DNA from 3 places in the Streptomyces sp. NPDC058401 genome. Region 1 is predicted to be linked to each of the others. Evidence: riboswitches for the same ligand, from Rfam matches in the RefSeq annotation. Region 1 holds a riboswitch; each other region holds the start of a gene.
What was found. Region 1 has a riboswitch for thiamine pyrophosphate ahead of thiO (glycine oxidase ThiO). Riboswitches for the same ligand answer to the same signal wherever they lie in the genome.
Positions count from the first base shown of each region.

Region 2: it holds a riboswitch for thiamine pyrophosphate, as region 1 does, so the genes downstream of both, thiC (phosphomethylpyrimidine synthase ThiC) here and thiO (glycine oxidase ThiO) in region 1, are expected to answer to the same signal.
Region 3: it holds a riboswitch for thiamine pyrophosphate, as region 1 does, so the genes downstream of both, ACFWNV_RS09165 (thiamine ABC transporter substrate binding subunit) here and thiO (glycine oxidase ThiO) in region 1, are expected to answer to the same signal.

Region 1 covers NZ_JBHXKA010000068.1:18,793-28,772, forward strand. The annotation lists gene ACFWNV_RS23960 (Rv2175c family DNA-binding protein) at 14-379, opposite strand; gene ACFWNV_RS23965 (NAD(P)/FAD-dependent oxidoreductase) at 909-2,153, opposite strand; TPP riboswitch at 2,279-2,391, shown strand; gene thiO (glycine oxidase ThiO) at 2,389-3,588, shown strand; gene thiS (sulfur carrier protein ThiS) at 3,585-3,785, shown strand; gene ACFWNV_RS23980 (thiazole synthase) at 3,791-4,603, shown strand; gene ACFWNV_RS23985 (hypothetical protein) at 5,173-5,394, opposite strand; gene ACFWNV_RS23990 (hypothetical protein) at 5,387-5,536, opposite strand; gene ACFWNV_RS23995 (GntR family transcriptional regulator) at 5,727-6,485, shown strand; gene pknB (Stk1 family PASTA domain-containing Ser/Thr kinase) at 7,040-9,019, shown strand; gene ACFWNV_RS24005 (deoxyribonuclease IV) at 9,029-9,904, shown strand.
Region 2 covers NZ_JBHXKA010000006.1:69,623-79,602, forward strand. The annotation lists gene ACFWNV_RS03800 (cupin domain-containing protein) at 1-226, shown strand, start outside; gene ACFWNV_RS03805 (DUF5326 family protein) at 381-608, shown strand; gene ACFWNV_RS03810 (IclR family transcriptional regulator) at 899-1,636, shown strand; gene ACFWNV_RS03815 (SsgA family sporulation/cell division regulator) at 1,734-2,183, shown strand; gene ACFWNV_RS03820 (YibE/F family protein) at 2,468-3,883, opposite strand; TPP riboswitch at 3,956-4,100, shown strand; gene thiC (phosphomethylpyrimidine synthase ThiC) at 4,095-5,882, shown strand; gene ACFWNV_RS03830 (glycosyltransferase) at 5,952-7,064, opposite strand; gene ACFWNV_RS03835 (hypothetical protein) at 8,214-8,540, shown strand; gene ACFWNV_RS03840 (aldo/keto reductase) at 8,696-9,745, shown strand.
Region 3 covers NZ_JBHXKA010000017.1:48,195-58,174, forward strand. The annotation lists gene ACFWNV_RS09150 (hypothetical protein) at 38-943, shown strand; gene ACFWNV_RS09155 (ABC transporter ATP-binding protein) at 1,113-2,135, opposite strand; gene ACFWNV_RS09160 (ABC transporter permease) at 2,135-3,751, opposite strand; gene ACFWNV_RS09165 (thiamine ABC transporter substrate binding subunit) at 3,811-4,890, opposite strand; TPP riboswitch at 4,975-5,083, opposite strand; gene rlmN (23S rRNA (adenine(2503)-C(2))-methyltransferase RlmN) at 5,145-6,257, opposite strand; gene ACFWNV_RS09175 (phosphatidate cytidylyltransferase) at 6,351-7,433, opposite strand; gene frr (ribosome recycling factor) at 7,433-7,990, opposite strand; gene pyrH (UMP kinase) at 8,041-8,820, opposite strand; gene tsf (translation elongation factor Ts) at 8,983-9,819, opposite strand; gene rpsB (30S ribosomal protein S2) at 9,955-9,980, opposite strand, start outside.

The sequences.
Region 1 (9,980 bases):
CGGCGGAGTCAGGTCAGAGGGCGAGCGCCTGAGCGCGGCGCTTCACCTCCGTGCCGCGATTCTCGCTCAGCGCCTGCACGGGGGTGCCGGGCAGGGTCTCGTCAGCGGTGAAGAGCCACTCCAGGATCTCCGCATCGTTGAAGCGGTCGTCGCGGAGCACGGTCAGCAGCCCGACCAGCCCCTTGACGATCTTGTCTCCGTCGATGAAGGCCGCGGGGACCTGGAGGGAACGGTTCTCGCCGCGGCGCACCGCGAGCAGCTGACCTTCCTTGACCAGCTGGCGAACCTTGGTCACTTCGATGTCGAGCATCTCCGCGATGTCGGGGAGGTACAGCCAGGCGGGAACAAGGGCATCGATCTTTGCGTCAATCTCGGTCACGAGCACAAGCCTGCCATCTCACCGCGGCCGCCGGTACCCGAGCGACCCCGTCCGGGGCCCGGCGGCCCCGCGACCGGGGCCGGAGACGGGCCGGACGGGTCCGGAGCGAGCCGCCATCGGGACGGACTCGGGATGGGCGCAGGCCCGGGAATCGGGACGGGCGCAGGCCCGGGGGCGAAGCCCCAAACGGGTCCGGGCACCCGGGGAACCGGGCCGGGGACGCGCAGTCCGGGGCAGAGCCCTGGGGCGGGACCCGGGGCGCAGCCCCGAAGCAGGCCCGGGCGCAGCCCGAGGAACGGGACCCGGGGCGCAGCCCCGAAGCGGGTCCGGGCGGAGCCCGGGGAACGGGCGAAGGGCGGGTAGGGGACTTCCCCCGCGGGGCCGGACCCGCACGGTGCGGGCCCGGAACGGGAGCCGGCGCAGCCCGACCCGGGCCGGGCCGGGTCAGGGGCTCGGGGCCCGGGCGCCCAGGGCCCCGTACCCCGGCGGAACCCGTTCCCGACCCGCGCCCCGCCGGGTCAGCGCCGGGTCAGCCCAGCGCTGACTTCAGCGCAACCCCCGGGTCCGCAACCTTCGCCGGGTCCACCGCGACCCCCGACTCGATGAGCCGTCGCCCCTGCGCCAGGTCACGCGGCCGCCCCACCGCGAGGACCGCGACCAGCCGCCCGTCCCGCAGCCAGCACACCGACCAGGTGTCGTCCGCCGCGGAGCCGCGCCACACCAGCGCGTCCGCGGCGCCGTGGTGCCCCGCGTACTGCACGAAGCGGCCGAACTGCTCCGACCAGAAGTACGGCACCGGGTCGTAGACCTGCTCCCCGGAGCCCCCGGCCACGATGTCCGCGGCGACCACCCGCGGCCCCTGGAGGGCGTTGTCCCAGTGGTGCACCAGCAGCCGGGACCCGTAGCGGCCCGAGGGGAACGAGGCGCAGTCCCCCACCGCGTACACCCCGGGCACGGAGGTGCGCAGCCGCTCGTCGGCGACCACCGCCCCGTCCGCACCGAGCTCCACTCCCGATCCCGCCAGCCATCCGGTGGCCGGCCGGGCTCCGATGCCCACCACCACCGCCCCGGCCGGCAGTGCCCGCCCGTCGGCGAGGAGGACCCGGCCCGCCTCCACGGAGGCCACCCGCGCGCCGGTCAGCAGCTCGGCGCCGGCCTGGGCGTACCAGCGCCCCATCGGTTCGGCGACCTCCGCGGGCAGCGCGCCCGCCAGCACCCGGTCGGCCGCCTCGACGACCGTCACCGCGCAGCCCGCCTCTCGGGCGGCGGTGGCGAATTCCGCGCCGATCCAGCCGGCCCCGACCACGACGACCGCCGAGCCGGCCGCGAGGACGGGCCGCAGCCGGGCCGCGTCGTCCAGGGTGCGCAGCAGGTGCACCCCGGGGACTCCCTCCGCGCCGGGCAGGGTCAGCGGGAGGGCGCCGGTCGCCAGTGCGAGGACCTCGTACGGGACCGGGCCCGCCTCGGTGTCCACCTCGCGGTCGGCGGGGCGCAGCCCGGTGACCTCGACGCCGAGCCGGAGCTCGATGCGGAGCTCTTCGAAGTCGACGTCGAAGGCCGAGTCCTCCGCCTTGCCGAGGAGCACCGCCTTGGACAGCGGGGGCCGGTCGTAGGGCTGGTGGGGTTCGGCCCCCAGCAGGGTGACGGGGCCGGTCCAGCCCTGTTCCCGCAGGGCGACGGCTGTCTGGACCCCGGCCATGCCGGCGCCGACGATCACGACTCCGCGCGGAGGGGTGCCGGCCTGTTGCGTCTGCTGTTCCGTCTGCTCGCTCACGCGGCCCAGCCTAATCAACTGACGGTCCGTCAGGAATAGCGGGCGGGAACCTCCCGCGAGCCGGGCACACCCCGGCACCGGGGAGGCAGCCTTACCGGCCGTCGGCCTCGGCGTTACTCTGGCACCGAACCTATCGCGGGAGTCCGGGCGCACCGGGCTGAGAGGGAGGCTGGCCGGCCTCCGACCGTACGAACCTGATCCGGGTCATGCCGGCGAAGGGAGGGGCTGGACGCCCATGCATTCATATCGGAACGGCCGGAGTCCCGGCCACGACGTCCTCGTCATCGGGGGCGGCATCATCGGCCTGGTCACCGCCTGGCGGGCGGCCCGGCGCGGGCTGCGCACCGCGCTGGCCGATCCGGACCCCGGCGGCGGCGCCGCCCAGGTCGCGGCCGGCATGCTGGCCGCCGTCACCGAGCTGCACTACGGCGAGGAGACCCTGCTCGGGCTCAACCTCGCCTCCGCCGCCCGCTACCCCGCGTTCGCCGCCGAGCTCGCCGAAGCCAGCGGCGGCATGGACATCGGCTACCGCGCCTGCGGCACCCTCGCCGTCGCCCTCGACGCCGACGACCGGCTGCACCTGCGCGAGCTGCACGCCCTCCAGCGCCGCTGCGGCCTGGAGTCCGAGTGGCTGACCGGCCGCGAGTGCCGCCGCCTGGAACCGATGCTGGCTCCGGGCGTACGCGGCGGCCTGCGCGTGGACGGCGACCACCAGGTCGACCCCCGCCGCCTCGCCGCCGCCCTGCTGGCCGCCTGCGAACGGGCCGGCGTCACCCTGCACCGCGCCGGCGCGGCCCGGCTGCTGACCGCCGCCGACCGGGCCTGCGGCGCGGTCCTCGACGACGCGGACGGTACGGAGCTGCGCGCCGACCAGGTGGTGCTGGCGGCGGGCTCGCTCAGCGGCCGGCTGGACGGCGTACCGCCCGAGGCCGTGGCCCCCGTACGGCCGGTGAAGGGGCAGGTGCTGCGCCTCTCGGTGCCACCGTCCTACGCGCCGTTCCTGTCGCGGACCGTACGGGCCGTGGTGCGCGGCAGCCACGTCTACCTCGTGCCCCGCGAGAACGGCGAACTCGTCGTCGGCGCCACCAGCGAGGAACTCGGCTGGGACACCACCGTCACGGCGGGCGGGGTCTACGAACTCCTGCGCGACGCCCACGAACTGGTGCCGGGGATCACCGAACTCCCCCTGGTGGAAACCCGGGCGGGGCTGCGCCCCGGATCACCGGACAACGCCCCCCTCCTCGGCCCGACCGAACTCCCCGGCCTCCACCTGGCCACCGGGCACTACCGCAACGGGGTCCTGCTGACCCCGCTGACCGGGGACGTGATGGCGGACCTGCTGACCACCGGCGAACTGCCGGAGATCGCCCGCCCCTTCACCCCGCGCCGATTCACCCTCACGTCGGCCCTCACGCGACAGGAGTCGTTCGCATGACCATTTCCGTCAACGGCGAGCCGCGCGAGATCGCGGACGGGACCATGCTCGCCACGGTGATCGCCACCCTCACCGAAGCCACCAAGGGGGTCGCGGCCGCCCTCAACGAAACCGTCGTACCGCGCGGCCAGTGGCCCTACACCTCCGTGACCGAGGGCGACCGCGTCGAGGTCCTCACCGCGGTCCAGGGAGGCTGACCCCCATGGCGGACACGCGCGACATCTCCGACGACGCCTTCACCCTCGCCGGCCGGACCTTCTCCTCCCGCCTGATCATGGGCACGGGCGGAGCCCCGAGCCTGGACATCCTGGAACGGGCGCTGGTCGCGTCCGGCACCGAACTCACCACGGTCGCGATGCGGCGCCTCGACCCGACGGTCCAGGGCTCGGTCCTGTCCGTCCTGAACCGCCTCGGCATCTCCGTCCTCCCCAACACCGCGGGCTGCTTCACGGCCGGCGAGGCCGTACTGACGGCCCGGCTGGCCCGCGAGGCCCTCGGCACGGACTGGATCAAACTGGAGGTCGTCGCGGACGAACGCACCCTCCTCCCCGACGGCGTCGAACTGCTCGACGCGGCGGAGACCCTGGTCGACGAGGGCTTCACCGTCCTCCCCTACACGAACGACGACCCGGTCCTCGCCCGCAAACTGGAGGACGTGGGCTGCGCGGCGATCATGCCGCTCGGCTCCCCCATCGGCTCCGGCATGGGCATCCGCAACCCGCACAACTTCGAGCTGATCACCGAACGGGCCGGAGTCCCGGTCATCCTGGACGCGGGCGCCGGCACCGCCTCCGACGTGGCCCTGGCCATGGAACTGGGCTGCGCGGCCGTCATGCTCGCCTCCGCGGTGACCCGCGCACAGCTCCCCGTCCTGATGGCCGCGGCCATGCGCGACGCGGTCTCGGCAGGCCGCCTGGCCCACCGCGCAGGCCGCATCCCCCAACGCCGCTTCGCAGAGCCCTCCTCCCCCCACCAAGGCCGAGCCACCCTGGACCCGGAACGCCCGGCGTTCTGAGGGGTCGGGTGTACGGGGCCCTGCGCGAGCGGGGCCCGACGGCGTACGGGTTCACTGCGGGGGCGGGGCCCTCGCCCCCGCGGGCCCACACCCGGATCCGGTGGCTGCCCACCCGCCCCCTCCGGCGCCGGGGCGGGACCAGACCGCCCAGCCGGTCAGGACCGGGGGAGGGCGGGACCGGGCCCGGCCGGGAGCGGCGAAGGCTTTGGGGTTTCCCGTCAGCCTCATCGTCCTTCCGCGTCGGGCCGGCCTGTCAAGGGCGCTCACTGCGTTCGCGTCGCTTCGCGACGGCCTTCGGCCGCCCTTGACAGACCGACCCGCCACGGAAAAACGAAGGCAGCCGGAAAACCCCAAAAGAACGGCCTCGCCAGAGAGACATGAACGGTCATACCGGTCATGAGCAGCCCCGCTCCGGGGAACCGGCCTCGGGCCCGGCCGACCACGGGCGCATCAGATCGCTACACGCACCCCATAGCCAAGCGTCTGCCGGCCGTCCGAAGCCAACGCCTCAAACACCTACCCAAGCCCGAGGGTGTTGCGCTGGTGCATCACGTCTGGGGGGATGCGGATCACGTCGCCCGGCTGACGCTTTCGACGTTCTGGATCGAGGTGGTGAACTCGCGGCCGGACGCGTCGCGGATATAGGCCAACTTCATCCAGCGCGCTCGGGCGTCGGAGTCCGAGACGTTCTCGTTGATCACGGCCATCAACTCCCCCTCGACGCCGGATGCGATGTCGCGAACGAGGTGGCGAAGAAGTCGATGAGGAACGTACTCGTAGCGCTCATTCATCCGAGACCCCCTCGAAGCTGCTGAGGAAGAGCTCCCAGCCGACCAGCGCACGATCGAGCAGATCCGCGTTGGAGCTGTCCTCTTTGGTGGCGGTGCCGGTGCCGGGCTCGGAGTCGGCCCTCTCCACAGGAATCTGCAGCATTCAGATCACTCCTCGGTCTTGAGGTCGCTTCAGAGACGACATCTCTAGAGACCTCTCAACTGCATCCGACGCAGGGCGGCTTGTCAACACATCTCTAGAGATGTGACCCCTATGGATCCCCGCGTTCGGTACGCGCAGTGGCCTACCTCTAGCCCTAGGGTGTCTAGAGAGGAGAAGGAGTGATCGTTCGATGACCAGCCAAGACGGCTCCCGCCAGCCGAAGTACCAGCGGATCGCTGATGCGCTGAGGACGGCCATCCAGTCGGGTGAGCACGGCCCGGGCGACCGCCTGCCAGGTGAGAACGAGCTCATGGCCACCTACGGCGTCGCCCGGATGACCGCGCGACAGGCCCTCGGCGTGCTCCAGAACGAAGGCCTCGTGGAAGCGCGGAAAGGCGCCGGTGTCTTTGTCCGGGCGTTCAGACCGCTGAGGCGACGCGGGATCCAGCGCCTGGCACAGGAGCAGTGGGGCTCAGGCCGTTCCATCTGGTCCGCGGATACCGAAGACCGGGACCTCGTCGTCGACCAGATCGAGGTGCGCGAGGAAGAGGTCGCGATCCGCATCGCCGACGCCCTCGGCGTTTCCGCAGGGTCCCGGGTCTGGGTGCGCAGCCGCCGCTTCGTGCTTGACGGAAAGCCGGTGCTCCTCGCGACCTCGTACCTACCGTCGGACGTCGTCGCCAACTCACTCATCACGCAAGCCGATACCGGCCCTGGTGGGACGTACGCGAGGCTGGGCGAGCTGGGGCACGAGCCGGTCCACTTCCGTGAGGAGATTCGCTCCCGGATGCCTTCCGCCGACGAGGCCGAACGCCTTTCGCTCTCGGTGGGCACACCTGTCATCCAGATCGCCCGCACCGCGTTCGCCGAAGGTGGACGGGCCGTTGAGTTCAATGAGATGACTCTGGACTCCGCCTCCTACGTCCTGGAGTACGACTTCGACGCCTAGAGGGCTTGGGTGGGTGTTTGAGAGGTCGGCTTCGGACGGCCGGCAGACGCTTGGCCATGGGGTGCGTGTAGCGATCTGATGCGCCCGTGGTCGACCTTGAGGTCTTCGTGGTCGCCCGGGCCCGGGGCCGGTCCCCCGGAGCGGGGATGGGCTGTGCGGCATGGCCGTTCATGTCCCTCTGGCCAGGCCGTTCTTTTGGGGTTTTCCGGCTGCCTTCGTTTTTCCGTGGCGGGTCGGTCTGTCAAGGGCGGCCGAAGGCCGTCGCGGAGCGACGCGAACGCAGTGAGCGCCCTTGACAGGCCGGCCCGACGCGGAAGGACGATGAGGCTGACGGGAAACCCCAAAGCCTTCGCCGCTCCCGGCCGGGCCCGGTCCCGTCCTCCCCCGGTCCCGCTCCTTCGTCGAGGGCACCGGTGGGAGAAGCGGGACCGGGTGCGGCCCGCGGGGGTGAGGGTCCCGCGCCCGTCAGGCTCCGTACCCGCCCACGTCACAGCTGCGCTGCAACCCCCAGGCGGCCGGGACGGGGGGCCATCCGGCCCTCGTAGAATCGGCGGGTGGATACGACCCTGGATGACCCGCTCGTCGGGCAGACGCTCGACGGCCGCTACCGCGTGGACGCCCGTATCGCGGCCGGCGGCATGGCCACGGTCTACCGGGCCGTCGACACCCGCCTGGACCGGATTCTCGCCCTCAAGGTGATGCACCCGGCCCTCGCCGCCGACCCCGGCTTCGTCGACCGGTTCATCCGTGAGGCGAAGTCCGTGGCCCGGCTGGCCCATCCCAACGTGGTGGCCGTCTTCGACCAGGGGACGCACGGCCCGTACACGTACCTCGCCATGGAGTACGTGTCCGGCTGCACCCTGCGCGACGTGCTCCGCGAGCGGGGCGCGCTCCAGCCCCGCGCGGCCCTCGACATCCTCGAACCGGTGCTCGCCGCCCTCGGCGCCGCGCACCGTGCCGGTTTCGTGCACCGGGACATGAAGCCCGAGAACGTGCTGATCGGCGACGACGGCCGGGTCAAGGTGGCCGACTTCGGGCTGGTGCGGTCCGTGGACTCCGTGACCAACACCACCGGGTCCGTCCTCGGCACCGTCTCCTACCTCGCCCCCGAGCAGATCGAGAACGGCGTCACCGACACCCGCGTGGACGTCTACGCCTCCGGGGTCGTGTTCTACGAGATGCTCACCGGCTCCAAGCCGCACACCGGGTCCAATCCGGCCCAGGTGATCTACCAGCACCTCAACGAGGACGTTCCGCCGCCGTCGGCCGCCGTCCCCGGGCTGCCCGTCGCGCTCGACGAGCTCGTCGCCCAGGCCACGGCCCGCCATCCCGACCTGCGTCCCTACGACGCGGCCGCCCTCCTCGGGCTGGCCATAGAGGCCCGCGTCCAGCTCAGCGACTCCGAGCTGGACGCCGTACCGCCGCAGGCCCGGGCCGCCGAGCGGACCGCCGCCGAGGACCGGACCAGCGTGATCCCGCGCCCGGTGACCACCCAGGCCGCGCACGCCTCGCATGCCGTGCCCGCGTCGCATGCCGCGCACACCGCGCATCCCGCACACGCCTCGCACGCCGAGCCCGTCTCCCACACCTCCCGGCTCTCCGCTCCGCCGCTGCCCCCGGCGCCGACGTCGGCCGCCTCGCGGATCCGGCGGCCCGGCGCGCTGCTCGTCGTACTCGGCGTCCTGCTCTTCCTCGGCCTCGGTACCGGGGTCTGGTACATCAGCTCCGGCCAGTTCACCAAGGTCCCGAACCTGCTCGGCAAGACCGAGGCGGAGGCCAAGTCACAGCTGTCGGCGGCCGGGCTCGGGGTGAAGCGGGTCGACCGGAAGTTCAGCGCGGCCTTCGACAAGGGGACCGTGATGAACACCGACCCCTCCGGCGGCAAGCGCATCCGCGGCAACGGCGCGGTGACACTCACCATCTCGCGCGGACCCGAGGTCGTCGTCGTTCCGGACCTCAAGGGCAAGCCCCTGGAGGCCGCGAAGGCCGAACTGACCTCGGTCGGCCTGACGCCGGGGGCCGTCACGCAGGCCTTCAGTCAGGACGTCGCGCAGGGCTCGGTGATCAGTACCGACCCGGCGGGCGGCCAGAAGCGGTCGCTCGACACCCTGGTCGCGATGGTGGTCAGCAAGGGCCGCCCGGTGCCGGTCCCGCGCGTGACGGGTACCCCCCTGGACCAGGCCCGTTCCACCCTGGAGGGCCTCGGCCTGAAGGTGGAGACGGCCCCGGAGCAGGTGAACTCCCCCTCCCCCGCCGGTACGGTCGCCAACCAGTCGATCGGCGCCGGCAGCCAGGCCGCCGCGGGTGACACCGTCACCCTCACCGTGTCCAAGGGCCCCCGTCAGATCCCCGTCCCGGACGTCACCGGGCAGGAGGCCGACGCGGCCCGCGCGACCCTGGAGGGACTGGGCTTCAAGGTCAAGGTCGACAAGCCCTTCCTCTCCTTCAGCAACACCGTCGACTCCCAGTCGGTCCCCGCGGGCCAGAACGCCGCCGAGGGCAGCACCATCACCATCAGGACCAAGGGGCTGTAACAGCACGCCATGAACACCAATTCAACGGGCCGCAATCCAGTCGGCGGGCACGTGCCCGTCGCGGGCGGGCTCGCCTCGGTCGGGCTGGCCTACGCCCGCGAGATGGGCGCCGAGGCCGTCCAGGTCTTCGTCGCCAATCCGCGCGGCTGGGCCACCCCGGTCGGCAATCCGGCGCAGGACGAGCTGTTCCGCGAGGCCTGCGCGGCCGAGGGGATCCCGGCGTACGTCCACGCGCCGTACCTGATCAACTTCGGCTCGCACACCGAGGCCACCGTCGAGAAGTCCGTGGAATCGCTGCGGCACTCGCTGCGCCGGGCCCGGGCGATCGGCGCGCTCGGGGTGGTCGTGCACACCGGCTCGGCGACCGGGGGCCGGCCGCGCGAGGCGGCGTACGCGCAGGTCAGGGAGCACATGCTGCCGCTGCTGGACGAGCTGACCCATGACGAGGACCCCTTCCTGCTGCTGGAGTCCACGGCCGGGCAGGGTTCCTCGCTGTGCTCGACCGCCGAGGAGTTCGGCCCGTACTTCGACGCCCTCGACCGGCATCCGATGCTCGGGATCTGCCTCGACACCTGCCACATCTTCGCGGCCGGGCACGATCTGGCGGAGCCGGGCGGGACGAAGCAGACGCTGGACCTGCTGGTGGACACGGTGGGCGAGGGCCGGCTGAAGCTGGTGCACGCCAACGACTCCAAGGAGGGCGTGGGCGCCCACAAGGACCGGCACGCGAACATCGGGCAGGGCCACATCGGCCGGGACGCCTTCGCGGAACTGTTCACGCATCCGGCGATGGAGGGCGTCCCCCTGATCACCGAGACGCCGGGCGGCAAGGAGGGGCACGCGGCGGACGTGGCGCTGCTGAAGGAGCTGCGCGAGCTCCGCTGACCTGTTGAGGAATACCCCAGGGGGGTATACGGTTCTGTCATACCGACCGACAGAGCCGCTATCCGGCGTTCCTCGC
Region 2 (9,980 bases), on a different contig from region 1:
GGGGCTGTACGCGCTGGACGCCGGGCAGACCGATCCCCAACAGCCGCACGGCCAGGACGAGGTGTACTTCGTGGTGAGCGGCCGGGCCTCGATCACCGTCGGGGAGGAGACCTCGACGGTGGCCAACGGGAGCGTGGTCTACGTGCCGGCAGGGGTGCCGCACAAGTTCCACCACATCACCGAGAACCTGAAGGTCATGGTCGTCTTCTCTCCGCCGGAAGGGTGAACGGACCCCGGTTCTGAGGGTCCGGAGCCCCGTCCCCCTAGGGGTCGGATCAGGGGACTACGGGGGCTCGCGGGCCCCCGCCGGGAGCCGCGGCCTCCTAGCATCGAGAGCAGGAAGTCACGGACAGACGGACGAGGAAGAAGAGGTCGAGGACATGGAAGGCATCCGAGGGATATTCGAGGGCATGCCCTGGTGGGTCAAGTGGGTCGCGGTCCCGCTGCTGGTGCTGTTCGTCTTCGGTGGTGCGATCACCAGCGTCATCGGTGCGCTGATCGGCTTCCTCTTCAAGGCGCTGCTCCTCGCGGCCCTCGTCGGCGGCCTGATCTTCGTCGTCAGGAAGTTCAGGGGCACCGCGTCGAAGTCCTCCGCCGGAGAGTGGTAGAACTGGCGCAACCTGGGCACACCGGGATTAACCCAGCTGAGGGAACGTGAAGCGCTAAACCGCTCACAGCCCGGGAATCGGCGGATAGAGTGGCAATCTGTGCCGTTTCCTGGGCACCGAACGCCGGTACCACCGCTCTGACCTGCGGTTCTCTGATACAGACACCGAGCACGACCCCCAGGAGTCACGGCACACGCGGGGGCGGCCCCCGCAGGGCGGGCCCCCCCAAGGCCCGCCGCCACGCCTGGGGGTGAGCTTTGTCTTCGGTTCACAACGCCGGTGTGCCGACTCTGATCGGTTCGGTGCAGCGGGCGCTGAGGCTGCTCGAAGCGGTGGGTTCCCATAGTGAGGGAGCCCCGGCGAAACAACTGGCGCGCGAGGCCGGGCTCCCGCTTCCCACCGCGTACCACCTGCTGCGCACCCTGACGCACGAGGGCTATCTGCGCCGGGAGAGCGGGGTCTTCGTCCTGGGGGACGCCGCGGGCCGACTGGCCGGTGGCGGGCTTCAGCAGAAACGTCGCAGCATGATCCTCGACTCCCTCGCGCACTTCCGCGATGCCGTCGGGGCCCCCGTCTACTTCGCCGTCTACCGCGAGGGTGAAATCGAGGTCGTGGGTGTCTCGGACACCCCGGCCAGCCCGGCCTGCGAGGAGTGGGCCGATTTCCGCGAGACCGGCCACGCGCACGCCATCGGGCAGTGCCTGCTCGGCCAGCTCGACGAGAAGACGCGCAAGGACTACTACGACCGTCACCCGGTCGAGGCCATCACCGCCCACACCGTGCGGGATCTACGGACTCTGGAGCAGCGGATCGGCTCCATGGAGCGGATGCAGCCGGTGACGGAGCGGCAGGAATACGCCCTCGGCACGGTGTGCGCGGCCATCCCCATCACGGCCGGCGACACCGCCGCGACGATGGCGATTTCTCTCCCTCTGCACCAGGAAAGTCGATTGCTGTATGCGGTCGATCGGCTACGGAGTGAAGTAGGCGCGCTGTTGAGCACCCTCTCGTTCTCTATCAGTATCTGAAAACTCACTCCTTGTGATCTGCTAGCGCTTCCACCACTCTTGTCAAGAGGGCCTTGGGGGATCATTCCTGGCCACTTCCACTACAGCGGGGTAGGCAATGCGCGAGTCGGTACAGGCAGAGGTCATGATGAGTTTCCTCGTTTCCGAGGAGCTCTCGTTCCGGATTCCGGTGGAACTCCGGTACGACGCTCGTGACCCCTACGCAGTCCGCCTGACCTTCCACCTTCCCGGAGATGCGCCCGTGACCTGGGCGTTCGGCCGGGAGCTCCTTCTGGACGGCATCAACAAGCCGTGCGGTGACGGCGATGTCCACATCGCCCCGACCGATCCGGAGGAACTGTCCGATGTCCACATCCGGCTGCAAGTGGGTGCAGACCGGGCTCTCTTCCGCGCGAGCGCGGCGCCACTCGTGGCATTCCTCGACCGCACCGACCGGATCGTTCCGCTCGGCCAGGAGCGCAACCTCGGGGACTTCGAGGAGAACCTCGACGAGGCGCTCGACAAGATCCTCGCGGAGTCGCAGCAGAACGAGCAGAACGCGGGCTGACGCCGGCCCGGCCGGACGCCCGCTGACCAGGGTGAGCCGGCGAACGCCAACGCACCATCCGGATCAACCTGCATGACGGATCAACCTGTATGACGGCACGACCTGTATGACGGCACGACCTGCATGACTGGCATGACGGCACCACCTGCATGACGGCACCACCCGCACCACCGAAGCTACGCACCACGGCTCAGCGTGCCGACGCGCTGAGCGCTCCACCTTGCCCTTCCTCACGACCGGCCGTGTGCGCGAACTGACCCGTCACGCCCGCCGGTCCGCATATTTCAGCGCTTGCGCCGCCGACCCCGGCCGCCGCGGAGCGGCCCCGAGGCCGCTGTGGCCGCCGGGGATTCCGCGCGGTCCGCGGACACCACCAGTGCGGCCAGGGCCGTCGTCACGGGGACCGAGGCGACCAGTCCGATCGAGCCCACGAGGGTCCGTACGATCTCCTCCGCGACCAGCTCGCTGTTGGCCACCGACCCCATGCTGCTGTTCGCGATGGAGAACAGCAGGAGCAGCGGCAACGCCGCGCCCGCGTACGCCAGTACCAGGGTGTTCACCACCGAGGCGATGTGGTCGCGCCCGATCCGGATGCCCGCCCGGTAGAGCCCGCGCGGGCCCATCGACGGGTCGGCCTGGTGGAGTTCCCAGACCGCGGAGGTCTGGGTGACGGTCACGTCGTCGAGCACGCCGAGCGATCCGATGATGACACCAGCAAGCAGCAAACCGCTCATGTCGATGTTCGGGTAGAGCCCGTGGATCAGCCCGGTGTTGTCGTCCGTGTTGCCGCTGAGGAACGCCCAGTCGATGAACAGCGAGCCCAGCAGGCCGATCAGCAGCAGCGAGATGATGGTGCCGAGGACCGCCACCGAGGTCCGGGCCGTCAGTCCGTGGCACATGTAGAGCGCGATCAGCATGATCGCGCTGGCTCCGACCACGGCCACGACCAGCGGATTCGACCCCTGCAGGATCGCCGGGAGGATGAAGAGGGTCAGCACCGCGAAGCTGACGACGAGGGCGATGAGCGCGAACAGTCCGCGCATCCGCCCGACGATGACGACCGAGAGGGCGAAGATGCCGGCGAGCAGGGCCATCGGCAGCTTGCGGTTCACGTCGATCACGGAGTACTGGAGGTCCCGGGGCGCGTCCGGCGCGTAGGCGACCACCACGTCCTGGCCGTCCGTCAACTGCCGTGGTGCGCCCGGCTGGATGATCTCGATGAACTCGCGGCCCTTGTCGGGGCCGCTGCCGACCTTGACCGTGGCCTTCTTGCACTCGCCGTTCTGCGCGGCGATGGCCTCGCGCCCCTCGGGAGTGGAGGCGTCGCCGGTCGGCGGTACCTGTGCGGCGTTCACGGATTTGCAGTCGACGTGCTGGAGCGCGACGACCGTGCCCTGCTGGGTCTGCCGGTCGAAGCCGACGCCGGTGCGCTCGTGACCCGGCGCACCACCGGGCCAGAGCACCACCATGCCGATCACGACGGCCGTGGCGAAGGGGATCAGCACGGCCGCGATCACCTTGCGCAGGTGCTTCGAGACGGGGGCCGCCGGGCCGTGGCTGTGCGCATGGCCGTGGGAGTGGCCGGAAGGGGCGGCGGGCGAGTGACCGGGGTCCGCGTGCGCGTGGTCAGCGTGGCTGGAGTGACCTGCGTGACCAGCGGGATCCGTGGGTTCGGTGGGGGGCTGCGGCGAGGACGTCACTGGCTGATCATCGCAACAGATGAGGGGGCCCACTGTTCAGCACGCCACACATGACGCTAGCGTGGGGGCTACTTTGCACAACGCGGGAGCTCGGAGCACCGGGCTGAGAGGGCGCTGATCACCGTTCGCATTCGAATATGCGTACGGGAAGAGGCTGCGTCGACCGCCGAACCTGTTACCGGGTAATGCCGGCGTAGGGAGATTAGGTCTCATGACCATTCAGGACGCACGCACGCCTGCCGTCAGCCAGGACGCCGACGGCCAGACCGAGCGCCAGCCCGGCTGGCACAAGGGGTACGTGGCGGGCTCCCGCCCCGACATCCGGGTGCCGGTTCGTCAGGTCCACCTCACCAACGGCAAGGACGTGACGCTCTACGACACGTCCGGGCCGTACACCGACCCGCAGATCGAGACGGACGTGCGCCGGGGCCTGCCGCCGCTGCGCGAGAACTGGATCATCAGCCGCGGCGACACCGAGGAGTACTCGGGCCGCCCCGTGCGCCCCGAGGACGACGGCATCAAGCACACCTCGCCGCGCGGTGGCCTCAAGAACCTCGACGCGGTCTTCCCGGGCCGTCCGCGCCAGCCCCGCCGGGGCCGTGGCGGCGCCGCGGTCACGCAGCTCGCGTACGCCCGCCGGGGCGAGATCACCCCGGAGATGGAGTACGTCGCGATCCGCGAGAACGTCTCCCCCGAGGTCGTCCGCGAGGAGATCGCCGCAGGCCGCGCGGTCATGCCGGTCAACGTGAACCACCCCGAGATCGAGCCGATGATCATCGGCAAGCGGTTCCTGGTGAAGGTCAACGCCAACATCGGCAACTCCGCGGTCACCTCCTCGATCGAGGAGGAGGTGGACAAGATGACCTGGGCGACCAAGTGGGGCGCCGACACGGTCATGGACCTCTCCACCGGCCGCAACATCCACACCACCCGCGAGTGGGTGCTGCGCAATTCTCCCGTGCCGATCGGCACCGTGCCGCTGTACCAGGCGCTGGAGAAGGTCGACGGCCGCGCCGAGGACCTGACCTGGGAGATCTACAAGGACACGGTCATCGAGCAGGCCGAGCAGGGCGTCGACTACATGACGGTCCACGCCGGCGTGCTGCTGTCGTACGTGCCGCTCACCGCGCGCCGCAAGACCGGCATCGTCTCGCGCGGCGGCTCGATCATGGCCGCCTGGTGCCTGGCGCACCACAAGGAGAACTTCCTCTACACGAACTTCGAGGAGCTCTGCGAGATCCTCGCGGCGTACGACGTCACGTACTCCCTGGGTGACGGCCTGCGCCCCGGTTCCATCGCGGACGCCAACGACGCGGCGCAGTTCGCGGAGCTGAAGACGCTGGGCGAGCTCAACACCATCGCCAAGCGCCACAACGTGCAGACGATGATCGAGGGCCCCGGGCACGTCCCGATGCACAAGATCAAGGAGAACATCGACCTTCAGCAGGAGATCTGCGAAGAGGCGCCGTTCTACACGCTCGGCCCGCTGACCACCGACGTCGCGCCCGCGTACGACCACATCACCTCGGGCATCGGCGCCGCGATGATCGCCTGGTGGGGCACCGCGATGCTCTGCTACGTCACGCCCAAGGAGCACCTGGGCCTGCCGAACCGCGATGACGTGAAGACCGGTGTCATCACGTACAAGATCGCGGCCCACGCGGCGGACCTGGCCAAGGGCCACCCGGGCGCCCAGGAGTGGGACGACGCCCTGTCGGACGCGCGGTTCGAGTTCCGCTGGGAGGACCAGTTCAACCTGGCCCTCGACCCGGTCACGGCCCGTGAGTTCCACGACGAGACCCTCCCGGCCGAGCCGGCCAAGACCGCGCACTTCTGCTCCATGTGCGGTCCGAAGTTCTGCTCGATGAAGATCTCCCAGGACATCCGCCGCCAGCACGGCGGCGACCTGGGCGCCGAGGAGATCGAGGCGGGCATGGCGGAGAAGTCCGCCGAGTTCGCGGCCGCGGGCAACCGCGTGTACCTGCCGCTGGCGGACTGACCTCCCGCTGAGGCACATACGGACGGCCCGCGACACCGAGGGGGGAGTCGCGGGCCGCCGTTGCGTACGTCAGGCGAAGGCCGGGGAGCCCACGCCCAGCTTGCGCCGCGCGAACTCGAGGTTGGCGAGGACCCGGTCCTGCTGGTCGGCGGGCAGTTTGCCGCCCTGGAGCAGGAGTTGGCAGCAGTCCAACGACTCCTCGTACTCCCCGGTCCAGTAGGCGGCCACCGCGAGTTCGTCGAGTGCGCGCCAGTCGTGCCAGGCGAACTCGACGAAGAGGATGTCCTCCGGGTGGGGCACCCGAACCGCCTGCCGGGCGAACAGGTAGGCGAGGGGCCAGCGGCTTTCGAGGCGGCAGAGCCGGGCGAGGTCGCCGAGGGCCTCGGCGCGCGAGGGGCGGCTCTCGTGCGCCCGCAGGTAGCGGTCCGTCACCTCGGCCGGCGGCCTCTCGAGGGTGACCGCGAGCCGTGCGGCGTAGAGCTGCGCGCAGTAGGTCTCCTCGGCCCAGCCGCCCATGGCCACCCGGTGGTCGTAGGCGGCGAGCGCCTTCTCGGGCTCTCCGGCGTCGCGCCAGCTCTGGGCCAGGTAGAAGGCGTACCGGGAGTTGTCGGGCTCCTTCGCGAGGCCTTCGGTGAGTACCTCCGCATCGCGCAGGTACTTCGCCCGCTGCCCTTCTTCGCGGAAGCGGGCCCCGCCGCCGACGGAGAGGATGTTGAAGCCCTCGATCACGTCGCGGCCGTACTCGGCGCCGCAGTCGATGTACTCGTGGAGCACGCCGACGTACCTCCAGGGCAGCCGGGTGGAGACCAGCGCCGGCCGCCAGTGGACGATCGGGCCGTCGTGCAGCGCCACCTGGTACGCGTCGAGGGTCAGCTCCGGCATGCGGAATCCGGACTGGATCTGCATCTCGTCGTCGCCGTCGATGAAGAGCAGGTAGTCGGCGCTGGAGCGCGCGAGCTCGATCGCCTCGGTGCGGCTGCCGTCGAAGCCCTTCCACGGCCGCTCGTGGAGCGCGCCGGGCAGGTCGGCGAAGCAGTCCCGGATGACGTCCTGGGTGCCGTCGGTGGAGCCCGTGTCCACGATCACCCAGGTGTCGATCAGGGGGCGCACCGACTCCAGGCACTTCCGGATCGTCGGCGCCTCGTTCTTGACGATCATGTTCAGACAGATGGTCGGCCTCACCGCAGCACCCTCTCGTCGGACGGATCGCGGGCGACGTTAGGGAGTGGGGCCGCCGATGGGTCGGCGGCACGCCGGTGGCGCGGTGGCGCTACCACCCGGTGGGCGTCGACGCATCCGTTCGGGGGCGGCCGATAAGCCGTTCTGCTGATAAACGCCCCGCCGGCTCAAGATCCGGGCGGCGCGGTCCGTAAGTCCCAGGGACGTTCGAACCCGCAGCCGGGGCGCCACCCGTTCCGGCTCGCATTCCGTTCCGAAGGAGCGCCGCAGATGAGTCGTGAGCACCAGACCAAGCTTCGCCTTGGTCCCGTCCCCCGCAACCGTGCCTGGATCGCGGGAGGTGCCCTGGCCTCCCTTTCCCTCGTACTCGTGGGCATGGCCACCCCCGTCGTCGCGGTGGCCAGACCGGCGGTCACCGCGGTGAGAGCCACCGCCCCGTCGGCCGGCGGCGGAGGCGAGGACTGCGAGCCGCACGGCGGACCGCCGCAGGACAGGTACCGGGGCGGCGGCGGGGACGACGACGGTCACGGCAACTGGGGCGACGACGAGGGACGCGAGCACCACGACGGACACGACCACGGATGCCCCCCTGTAGGCCCTACGGGTCCGACCGGGCCTACGGGGCCTACGGGGCCTACGGGTCCTAGCGGCGCGACGGGTGCGACGGGTGCGACGGGCGCGACCGGTGCGACCGGTGCCGGCGGTGCCACGGGCGCGACCGGCCAGACGGGGCCGATCGGGGCTACGGGTCCCACCGGCGCGACGGGTGCGACGGGTGCGACGGGTGCGACGGGTGCGACTGGTCCCGACGGCGCGACGGGACCGACGGGCCCGACGGGTGCTGACGGTGCGACCGGTGCCACGGGTGCGACTGGTCCCGACGGTGCGACGGGCCCGACGGGTCCCACGGGTGCTGACGGTGCGACCGGTGCCACGGGGGCGACCGGTCCCGATGGCGCGACGGGCCCGACGGGTCCGACGGGCCCGACGGGTCCGACCGGTGCTCTGGGCGCCACAGGTGCGACCGGTGCCACGGGTGCGACCGGTGCCACGGGTGCGACCGGTGCTACCGGCGCTTGTTCCGACATCGACGCCTACACGCCCTCGAACACCGAGGACTTCCAGGCCGTACTCACCGGCGGCAGGACGTACGTGGGGAAGGCCTCCACCGTGGGCGGGGCGATCGCCTGGCAGGACCTCACCAACTCGACCGCGACGATGACCGATCCCGCGAACCCCGGCTACCCGGCCAACGTCTGCGGCGTCGCGATCGAGTCCCGGGGCAACAACGCGTTCGTCAAGGTGGTGACGGCGACCGGGACCGTGTGGCAGACGCATGGCGACATCAATGGCAACACCTTCGTCTGGAACGAGCCGTGGCTCCAGCAGACGACGCCCACACCGGCCGTGCTCGTCAGAGGCGCGTTCAAGGGCGAGTTCAAGGCCGGTCCCGCCCGCCCGGCCAAGCCGCGCAAGTGATCCGGCATGCCTGACCTGACGTAGTACAGACAGCACCGACGCGGCCCGGGCCGCCCCGGACATCTTCCGGAGGCGGTCCGGGCCGTCGTGGTCCCGTGCGGTCGCGGGGGCTTGCGCTGGAGCGCGCTCCAACTTTTACAGTGCGGCCCATGAGCATGCGATACCGAATTCTGGGTGGGACCGGCATCGAGGTCAGCACGCACTGCCTCGGCACGATGATGTTCGGCGCGGTGGGAAATCCGGATCACGAGGAGTGCGTGCGGATCATCCACGCCGCGCTCGACCACGGGATCAACTTCGTGGACACCGCGGACATGTACTCCGCCGGGGAGTCCGAGACGATCGTGGGCAAGGCCCTCAAGGGCCGGCGGGACGAGGTCGTGCTCGCGACCAAGGTGCACTTCCAGATGGGCGAGGGCCGCAACCGCAGCGGGAACTCCCGCCGCTGGATCGTGCGTGCCGTCGAGGACAGCCTGCGCCGGCTGGACACGGACTGGATCGACCTCTACCAGGTGCACCGTCCCGACCACGGTACGGACGTCGAGGAGACCCTCTCCGTCCTCGGCGACCTGGTCCGGGCCGGCAAGATACGAGCCTTCGGCTGCTCCACCTTCCCGGCCGAGGAGATCGTCGAGGCGCACCACGTCGCCGAACGGTGGGCCCTGCCGAGGTTCCGGACCGAGCAGCCGCCGTACTCGATCCTCGCGCGCGGCATCGAGAGCAGCGTGCTGCCGGTGGCCCGGAGGTACGGGATGGGCGTCCTGACCTGGAGCCCGCTCGCGTCCGGTTTCCTGAGCGGGAAGTACCGGCTCGGCAGGACCATCGACATGACCTCGGGGCGCGCCGCGCTGACCCCGGCCCGCTTCGACCCCGCGGTTCCGGGAAATATCGCGAAGCTGGAGGCCGTGGAGCAGCTGGTGGAGCTCGCCGACTCCATCGGCTGCACGCTGCCCGAGCTGGCAGTGGCCTTCCCGCTGGCCCATCCCGCCGTCACCTCGGTGATCACCGGGCCGCGGACCATGGAGCAGCTGGAAGCGCTGCTGAAGGGCGCCGGCCTGGTCCTCGACGACGCGACCCTCGACCGGATCGACGAGATCGTGGAGCCGGGCCGGAACCTGTACCACCCGGACGGTGCCTGGCGCTCCCCGGCCCTGACGGATGTCGGGCAACGGCGACGGGTGCTGGGAGACCGGTCCGCCGACTAGGGGGCGAGTGCTCCGATGTTTCACGTGAAACAGAGCCGGCTGTTTCACGTGAAACATGGCGCATGCGCAGACCCGTGTGGCCGTGCTCCAGGCCGCCAAGTGGCCGTGCGCACTGCACCGTTCCGCTGACGGATGGGCGTGCCGATCGGACGGGAAGGGGCTGGGTCCCCAGGATGGCCCGCGGAGACCGGTCGTACGTCCGGACTTCGCAGGTCGATTCGATCCGGTGTGTGCG
Region 3 (9,980 bases), on a different contig from region 1:
CTACGTAAAACCTGCCAGACGTGAACGGAGCCCCCGGGTGCTCATAGGACTGCTCACCGCCATCGCGGCGTCCATCTGCTACGGCACGGGATCCGTCCTGCAAGCCGTGGGCTCACGGCGGGCGGCCCGGATGTCACCGGCCGCCGCGGGGGTCACCCAGCACGGCGGCCCGAACCTCAGCTCCACGGCGAAGGCCGCGATGACCTGGGAGTTCATCGTCGGCACCATCCTGGACTTCGTGGGCTTCGGCCTGGGCGCCCTGGCCGCCCGCCTCCTGCCGCTCTTCCTGTCCCAGACGGTCATCAGCGCCAACCTGGTGATCACCGCCGTGCTCAGCGTGAAGATGCTCGGCATCCGGCTGACCCGCAAGGAGTGGACCTCCATCGGGGTCGTCTGCGCGGCCCTGGTCCTGCTGGCGACGGCGGCGGGCCACGAGGGCGGCCACTACGCGCCGGCCGCCACGCACTGGTGGCTCCTGGCGGTGACCGTGCTGATCATCGCGGGCGGCACCGTGGCCGTACGTTTCCTCGGCGCCCGGGCCGCGATCCTGGCCGGCCTGCTGTCGGGGCTGGCATTCGGCGCGCTGGGCGTCGGGGTCCGCATCCTCAACGGCATCGAGCCGTTCTCGTTCCCCTCCCTCCTCTCCGACCCGGCCCTGTACGCCATCGTCCTGGCGGGGGTCGGCGGCATGTACCTGCACACCGTGGCGCTCCAGATCGGCTCGGTGAACGGCGCCACCGCCGCCCTGGTCGTCGGCGAAACCGTGCTCCCCGGAGCCATCGGCGTGCTCTGGCTCGGCGACGCCTCCCGGCCCGGCATGGCCTGGCTGGCCGTCCTCGGCTTCGCCCTGGCGGTAACCGGCGCGGTGGCGGTCGCCTGGTACGGCAACCACGAGGGCGCGGACGAGGATGTCCCCTTGCCGCAACCGGCTCCGATCGGCTGACGACAGCCCAGCCGTCCGGCGTTTGAGGACCGGGGTCTGGGGCGGAGCCCCAGGACGGGTCCGGGCAGCGCCCGGGGAACGGTGGAAGGGCGGGTAGGGGACCTCGCCCCGCAGGGCCGACCCAGCCGCACCCGCCCACCGGGCCCACCGGGCCCCACACAGCGGCGGCCTACTCCCCCGGCAGCACGACCACCTCGCCCGGGGCGAAGGTCACCGCGACCCGGTCCCCGACCGCCGGCGCCCCGGCCAGCTCACACTCCGCCTCCAGCCCCGGCCCCACCTCGGGCCGCAGCAGCAGCGCGACATGCGTCCCCCGGAAGGTCCGCGACACCACCTCGCACCCCAGCCCCCCGGGCGAAAGCACCACCCCGGCCGGCCGGATCAGCACCCGGCGATCCCCCTCCGCGGCCCCCGCCGGAACGGCGACCTTCCCCCACGGAGTGGCGGCGACACCCCCCGACACCACCGCCGGCACCACGTTCTCGAAGCCCAGGAACCGCGCCACGAACTCCGACGCCGGCCGTTCCCACACCTCCAGCGGGGTCCCCGCCTGCGCGATCCGCCCGTCCCGCATGACAACCACCCGGTCGGCCAGCGCGAACGCCTCGCCCTGGTCGTGCGTGACGGCCAGCACGGTCGTGCCCAGCCGCGAGAACAGCCCCTGCAACTCGACCACGAGCCGCTCCCGCAGCCCGCGGTCCAGCTGCCCGAGCGGCTCGTCCAGCATCAGCAGCCGCGGCGACGGCGCCAGCGCCCGCGCCAGCGCGACCCGCTGCTGCTCACCCCCGGACAGCGAGGCCACAGCCCGGCCCTGCGCCCCGGGCAGCCCGACGAGCTCCAGCAGCTCGGTGACCCGGGCCTCGGAGGACTCCTTCGAAGCACCCCGCATCCGCAGCCCGAAGGCGACGTTCCCGCCCACGTCCCGGTGCGGGAACAGCTGGTGGTCCTGGAACATCAGGCCCACCCCCCGCCGGTGTACGGGCACTGCGGCCTGGTCGGCGCCGCCCAGCAGCACCCGCCCGGCGGCGACGGGCTGGAGCCCGGCCACCACCCGGAGCAGGGTGGACTTGCCACTGCCGCTGGGCCCGAGCACGCACACGATCTCGTGCTCGGCGACCGCCAGGTCCACGGAGTCCACGACCGCGCGCTCACCGAAGCGGACCGACACCCCTTCCAGCTGAAGCAGGGTCATCAGAACTCTCCGGAGGTCTTGTCGGGTCGCAGCCGCTCCAGCAGGAGCAGGGACACCGCGCACGTCAGCATGAGGATCGTGCTCAGGGCCATCGCCTGGCCGTAGTTCATCTCCCCGGCCCGCCCCAGCAGCCGCGCCACGGCGACGGGCAGCGTCGGATGGTCGGGCCGCGCGATGAAGACGGTCGCCCCGAACTCCCCGAGGGACACGGCGAAGGCGAAGCCCGCCGCGATCAGCAGGGCCCGCCGCACCATCGGCAGGTCCACCTCCCGCCAGGCCCGCAGCGGTGAGGCGCCGAGCACGGCGGCGGCCTCGCGGAGCCGTCCGTCCACCGCGCGCAGGACCGGCAGCATGGTCCGTACGACGAAGGGAACGCCCACCAGCGCCTGCGCCAGCGGCACCAGGATCCACGAGGTCCGCAGGTCCAGCGGCGGCTTGTCCAGGGTGATGAGGAAGCCGAAGCCGACGGTCACGGCCGACACCCCCAGCGGGAGCATCAGCAGCGCGTCGAAGCCCCGGACGAAGCGGCCGGCGCGCCGGGTCAGGGCGGCCGCCGCGAGCCCGCCGACGACCAGCGCGATGGCGGTGGCGGCGAGCGCGTACTGCAGGGAGTTCCAGATCGCCTCCAGCGGCGGCACGAGGAAGGTTCCGCCGCCCGCACCCACCTCCTGGAGCGCCCGGTAGAAGCCGAAGCCGTACCCGCCGGGGGCGTCGAGCGAGCGCTCGACCAGCACCGCGAGCGGCGCCACGATCAGCAGCGCCACCGTCAGCAGCACCCCGCCGAGCAGGGTGCGCTGCGCCCAGCCGCGCGGCCGGTGCGTGGTCCGCCCCGGGTCCACGAGCCGCAGCGCGGTCTCCCGTTTGCGCACGGTCCAGGCGTGCACGCCGAGGATCCCGCCGATGGCCGCGAACTGCACCATCGTCAGCACGGCGGCCGTCGGCAGGTCCAGGAGCTGCGCGGTCTGCCGGTAGACCTCCACCTCCAGGGTGGAGTACGCGGGCCCGCCCAGGATCTGCACGACGCCGAAGGAGGAGAACGTGAACAGGAACACCATGAGCGAGGCGGCCGCGACGGCCGGGACCAGCGCGGGCAGCGTCACCCGGCGCCAGGCGGCGAACCGCCCGGCGCCGAGCACCCGGGCGGCCTCCTCCTGGCGCGGGTCCAGCTGCGCCCACAGCCCGCCGACCGTGCGGATGACCACGGCGTAGTTGAAGAAGACGTGCGCGAGCAGGATCGCCCAGACGGTCGTGTCGAGGCGGATCCCCCACACCTCGTCCAGCAGACCGTTCCGCCCCACGAGCGCCAGGAACGCGGTGCCGACCACGACGGTCGGCAGCACGAACGGCACCGTGACGAGCGCCCGCAGCAGCTGTTTGCCGGGGAACTCGAAGCGCGCGAAGACGTACGCGCCGGGGAGTGCGATCAGGAGCGTGAGCGCCGTGGACGCGAGCGCCTGCCAGGTGGTGAACCAGAGCACGTCGCCGATGTCGGGCCGGGCCAGCACCTCGCCGATCCGGCCGAACTGCCAGCCGGCGTCCGTCTTGAGCCCGCGCCCGACGATCGCGGCGACGGGGTACGCGAAGAACAGCCCGAAGAAGACGAGCGGCACGGCCATCAGACCGAGCCTGACGGCCGTGGCCCGCCCGCTCTCCTTCGGAACGCCGCTCACTCGTCCTACTTCACGACGAGGGCGGACCAGGCCTTGACCCACTGGTCACGGTTCTTGGCGATGGCCTCCGGGGCGACCGTCTCGGGCTTCTCGATGACCACGCCGTGCTTGGTGAACAGCTCGGGCAGGACCGCGTCCTTGGTCACCGGGTTCACGAACATCTGGAGCGGCATGTCCTCCTGGAACTTCTTGGAGATCAGGAAGTCCAGGAGCGCCTTGCCGCCCTTCTCGTTCTTCGCGCCCTTGAGCAGACCGGCGAACTCGGTCTGCCGGAAGCAGGTGCCCGTCGCGACGCCCGTGGGGGCCTCGGCCGGCTGCGGCTCGCCGTACAGGACCTCGACCGGCGGGCTGGAGGCGTAGGAGACGACCAGCGGGCGGTCGCCCTTGGCCTTCTTGCCGCCGGCCGAGCCGGAGAACCGCTCGTTGTAGGCCTGCTCCCAGCCGTCGACCACCTCGACGCCGTTGGCCTTGAGCTTGCTCCAGTAGCCCTCCCAGCCCGCGTCCCCGTACTTGCCGACGGAGGCGAGGAGGAAGCCGAGGCCGGGCGAGGAGGTCGCGGCGTTCTCGGTGACCAGGAGGTTCTTGTACTCCGGCTTGATCAGGTCGTCCAGCGTCTGCGGCGGGGCGAGCTTCTTGTCGGCGAAGTAGGCCTTGTCGTAGTTGACGCAGATGTCTCCGGAGTCGACCGGGGTGACCCGGTGCTCCTTGTCGAGCACGAACTCGGGCTTCACGTCGGCCAGCCCCTTGGCCTCGTACGGCGTGAAGATGCCGTTGTCGAGGGCGCGGGAGAGGAGGGTGTTGTCGACGCCGAAGAACACGTCGCCGCGCGGGGAGCCCTTGGTGAGGATCTCCTGGTTCAGGGCCGCGCCGGCGTCGCCCGACTTCAGGACCTTGACGGTGTAGCCGCTCTGCTGCTCGAACTCCTTGAGGACCGTGTCGGTCACGTTGAAGGAGTCGTGCGAGACGAGGGTGATCGTCTTGTCGTCCGCGGCCTTGTCCTTGGCGTCGCCGCCGCAGGCGCTGAGCGTGGTGACGCCGAGCGCGGCCGCGAGCGCGACGCCCGCCAGCTTCTTGGTGGTGCTCATTGGTGCATTCCTCCTGGGATGTCCAGGAGAAGACGCGGCCCTGCCCGGCGCTCTGTGGAGCGGACGCCGGGCAGGGCGCAACAGCTTGAGTGGTGACCGAACTTCCTACCCCGAATGACCGGGGCGAGGTTCAGAGGGTCTGCGGTGACGGATACCGCACTCTCAGCGCTGTGGCGCTCCCCTGTCGGAATATGAAATTGGTTGTTCGGCCACAGGGTACCCCGTGGCCGAAAGCAAACCTCAACTGGCGAAAATCAGCGCTCCGAGGCGGCGAGCTGGCCGCACGCCCCGTCGATCTCCTGCCCGCGGGTGTCGCGGACGGTCACGGGCACGCCGTGGCGGGCGATGGCGTCCACGAACGCCTTCTCGTCCTCGGGCCGCGAGGCGGTCCACTTCGAGCCGGGCGTCGGGTTCAGCGGGATCAGGTTGACGTGCACGCGCTTGCCCTTGAGCAGCTTGCCGAGCAGGTCACCGCGCCAGGCCTGGTCGTTGATGTCGCGGATCAGGGCGTACTCGATGGAGATCCGGCGGCCGGACTTCTCCGCGTACTCCCATGCCGCACCGAGCACCTCGCGGACGTTCCAGCGGGTGTTCACCGGGACCAGGGTGTCGCGCAGCTCGTCGTCCGGGGCGTGCAGGGAGACGGCGAGGCGGCACTTGAAGCCCTCGTCGGCGAAGCGGTGCATCGCCGGGACCAGGCCCACGGTGGAGACGGTGATCCCGCGCTGGGACAGGCCCAGGCCGTCGGGCTCCGGGTCGGTGAGGCGGCGGATGGCGCCGACGACACGGTTGTAGTTGGCGAGCGGCTCGCCCATGCCCATGAAGACGATGTTCGACAGCCGGGCGGGCCCGCCGGGGACCTCGCCGTCGCGCAGGGCGCGCATGCCGTCGACGATCTGGTGGACGATCTCGGCGGTCGACAGGTTGCGGTCGAGGCCGGCCTGGCCGGTGGCGCAGAACGGGCAGTTCATGCCGCAGCCGGCCTGCGAGGAGATGCACATGGTGACCCGGTCCGGGTAGCGCATCAGCACGGACTCGACGAGCGTGCCGTCGTGCAGCTTCCACAGGGTCTTGCGGGTGGTGTCGTCATCGCAGGAGATGTGGCGCAGGACGTTCATCAGGTCCGGCAGCAGCTCCTGCTGGAGCTTCTCGCGCGAGGCGGCGGGGATGTCGGTCCACTCGGCCGGGTCGTGCGTGTACCGGGCGAAGTAGTGCTGGGAGAGCTGCTTGGCCCGGAAGGGCTTCTCACCGATCGCGGCGACCGCCTCCCGGCGCTCCTCGGGGGTGAGGTCGGCGAGGTGCCGGGGCGGCTTCTTCGCTCCACGAGGGGCGACGAAAGTGAGCTCTCCCGGTACAGGGCGGGCCATGGCAGGTACTCCTTGTAAGACGAAAGGCGCGCCGCAGAAGCAGCGCGCCCTCCAAGAGTAACCGCCCCGCCTGCACGGGCGCCTTTTCGCAGGTCAGCCGGTGCCGACGAACAGGGCCAGCAGCAGCCACACCACGGGGGCCGTCGGAAGCAGGGAGTCCAGCCGGTCCATGATCCCGCCGTGGCCCGGCAGCAGGGTGCCCATGTCCTTGATCCCGAGATCCCGCTTGATCATGGATTCCCCGAGGTCGCCCAGTGTGGCGCTGACGGCGACGGCGAGGCCGAGCACCAGGCCCTGCCACCAGACGCCCCCGTCGATCAGGAACTCCATGCACAGGGCGCCGGCCCCCATCGCGAAGGCCACCGCTCCGAAGAGCCCCTCGCGGGTCTTTCCGGGGCTGATGCGCGGCGCGAGCTTGGTCTTGCCGAAGCGCCAGCCCACCGCGTAGGCCCCGGTGTCGCTGACCACGGTCAGGACCAGGAAGGTGACGACCCGCTGCGGCCCGTCGTCGGCGGTGAGCAGCATCGCGACGAACGTGGCCAGGAAGGGCACGTAGAACGCCGCGAAGACACCGGCGGTGACGTCCTTGAGGTAGTCCTCGGGCGGCTCGGTCATCCGCCAGACCAGGACCGCGAGGGCGGTGAGCGCCATCGCCACCCAGGCGCCCTCGGCCCCGCGGACGTACCCGGCGATGACCATCGCCGCACCGCCGATCGCGAGCGGGACCAGCGGGGCCTTGATGCCCTTCTTCTCCTGGAGCCGGGAGGTGAGCTCCCACAGGCCGACGACGACCGCCACGACGACGACGCCGACGAAGACCGCCTTGACGATGAACAGCGAGGCGAAGATCACCGCGCCGAGGCCCACTCCGACCCCTATGGCGGCACGCAGGTCCCGCCCGGCCCGCTTCTTCTGAGGCGGTGGGGAGGCGTCCTGCGGTGCCGGCGAAGGCGGGGTCGGCGGCGGGGGGCTGGGCATGGGCTCCTGCGGCGGCGTATCGGCGCGGAAGAGGGGGCCGCCGTCAGCGGCGGCCCCCCGATCGCGTGCTTCCCGGTCGTCGAAGTCACGGCCGGCGGCATCGGGCACGATGGGCATGGGCCGAGTGTGCGGGCCCACCAGCGCATCGTAGGCGGGACCCGCCGGAACCGGCTCCGGCTGCCAGGAAGTGTCGTTCATCAGACTTCGAGGAGCTCGGCTTCCTTGTGCTTCAGCAGCTCGTCCACCTGCGCGACGTACTTCGCGGTGGTGTCGTCGAGCTCCTTCTCGGCGCGGCGCACCTCGTCCTCGCCGGCTTCCTTGTCCTTGACGAGCTTGTCGAGGGCGTCCTTCGCCTTGCGGCGGATGGCACGGATCGAGACCTTGGAGTCCTCGGCCTTGGTGCGCGCGACCTTGATGTACTCCTTGCGGCGGTCCTGCGTCAGCTCGGGGAAGGTCACCCGGATGATGCTGCCGTCGTTGCTGGGGTTGACGCCCAGGTCGGAGTCGCGGATGGCCGTCTCGATGTTGCGCAGGGCGCTCTTGTCGAACGGGGTCACGATCGCCATGCGCGGCTCGGGGACCGAGAAGGAGGCGAGCTGGTTGATGGGCGTGATGGCGCCGTAGTACTCCGCCACGATCTTGTTGAACATCGCCGGGTGCGCACGACCGGTGCGAATCGCGGCGAAGTCTTCCTTGGCGACGACGACGGCCTTTTCCATCTTCTCCTCGGCCTCGAGGAGGATCTCTTCGGTCACCACGTGCTCCTGCATGTCAGAAATGGATGGTTCAGGCGGACGGGGCCTGCTCAGGCCCGGGTGCCCTGGTCGCTCACGAGCGTGCCGATCTTCTCACCCTTGACGGCTCGCGCGATATTGCCCTCGGCGAGCAGCTCGAAGACCAGGATCGGCAGCTTGTTGTCGCGGCACAGCGTGATGGCGGTGGCATCGGCGACCTTGAGGTCGCGCGACAGCACCTCGCTGTACTCCAGCGCGTCGAACTTCACCGCGTCCGGGTTCTTCTTCGGGTCGGAGTCGTAGACCCCGTCGACGCCGTTCTTGCCCATGAGGAGGGCTTCCGCGTCGATTTCCAGGGCGCGCTGGGCGGCCGTGGTGTCGGTGGAGAAGTAGGGCATGCCCATGCCGGCGCCGAAGATGACGACGCGGCCCTTCTCCAGGTGTCGCACGGCGCGCAGCGGGATGTACGGCTCGGCGACCTGGCCCATGGTGATGGCGGTCTGGACGCGGGAGTCGATGCCTTCCTTCTCCAGGAAGTCCTGGAGGGCAAGGCAGTTCATGACCGTGCCGAGCATGCCCATGTAGTCGGACCGGGCCCGGTCCATGCCGCGCTGCTGCAGTTCGGCGCCGCGGAAGAAGTTGCCACCGCCGATCACGATCGCGATCTCCGCGCCGCCGCGAACCACCGCGGCGACCTCGCGGGCGATGGCGTGGACCACGTCGGGGTCGACGCCGAGTCCTCCGCCACCGGAGAAGGCCTCGCCCGACAGCTTCAGCATGAAGCGGCGGCCCTTCTTGTCCTGGTCGCTCTTGTCGTCGGAAGCGGTGTGGGTGTCCACGCCCTGATTCATGGAGATCTCCTCGTGCACATACGAAGAAGGCCATTGCCGGTGGGTCCTCGCGGTTCCCTCTACGGCAATGGCCTCCTCGTCAGATCTGCGGTCGCCCTGCGCGAACGCGGGCGACTGCTTCAGACCCTACCGGGGTCCGGTGTCCGTCGCGTACGGACGGACTCAGATGCCGACCTTGATGCGCGAGAAGCGCACCAGGGTGACACCGGCCTCGTCCAGAACCTTCTGGACGGACTTCTTGCTGTCCAGGGCGTAGTCCTGGCCGAGCAGCGTGTTGTCGCGGAAGAAGCCGTTGACACGACCCTCGACGATCTTCGGCAGCGCGGCTTCGGGCTTGCCCTCGGCGCGGGTGACCTCTTCGGCCACACGACGCTCGGACTCGACCACGTCGGCCGGCACGTCGTCCTTGGAGAGCCACTTCGGCGCGAACGCGGCGATGTGCTGCGCGACGCCGCGGGCGACGTCGGCGTTCTCCTTGTCCAGCTCGACGAGGACGCCGATCTGGAACGGCAGGTCGGGCATGGTGCGGTGCATGTACGCCGAGACGTAGCCGCCGGTGAACTGCGCGAAGCGGTCCAGGACGATCTTCTCGCCGAGGTTGGCGTTGGCCTCGTCCACGAACGCCTGCACGGTCTTGCCGGGCTCGATCTCGGACGCCAGCAGCGCCTCGACGTCGGCCGGGGACGTGGCGGCGATGTGCTTGGCCAGCTGCTCGGTGACGGCCTGGAACTTCTCGCCCTTGGCGACGAAGTCCGTCTCGCACTTCAGCTCGACGATGACACCGGAGGTGTTGTCGTCGGCGATGATCGAGGCGACGGCACCGTTCTCGGCAGAACGGCCTTCGCGCTTGGCGACGCCCTTCTGACCCTTGATGCGGAGGGCCTCGATGGCCTTGTCGACGTCACCGTCGGACTCGACCAGCGCGTTCTTGCAGTCCATCATGCCGACGCCGGTGAGCTCGCGGAGCTTCTTGACGTCAGCGGCGGTGTAGTTCGCCATGAGTCTGGGATTCTCTCTCGAAGTCGTAGATCTACGGGTGAACGGCGGAGGAGACGCGCTCGTGGCGCGGCTCCCCCGCCGTCATCGTCCGTGCTGTGAGTGCCCGGCGCATGAACGCCGGGCGCTCTCAGTGGGTCAGGCCTGCTCGGCGTCGGCGGCCG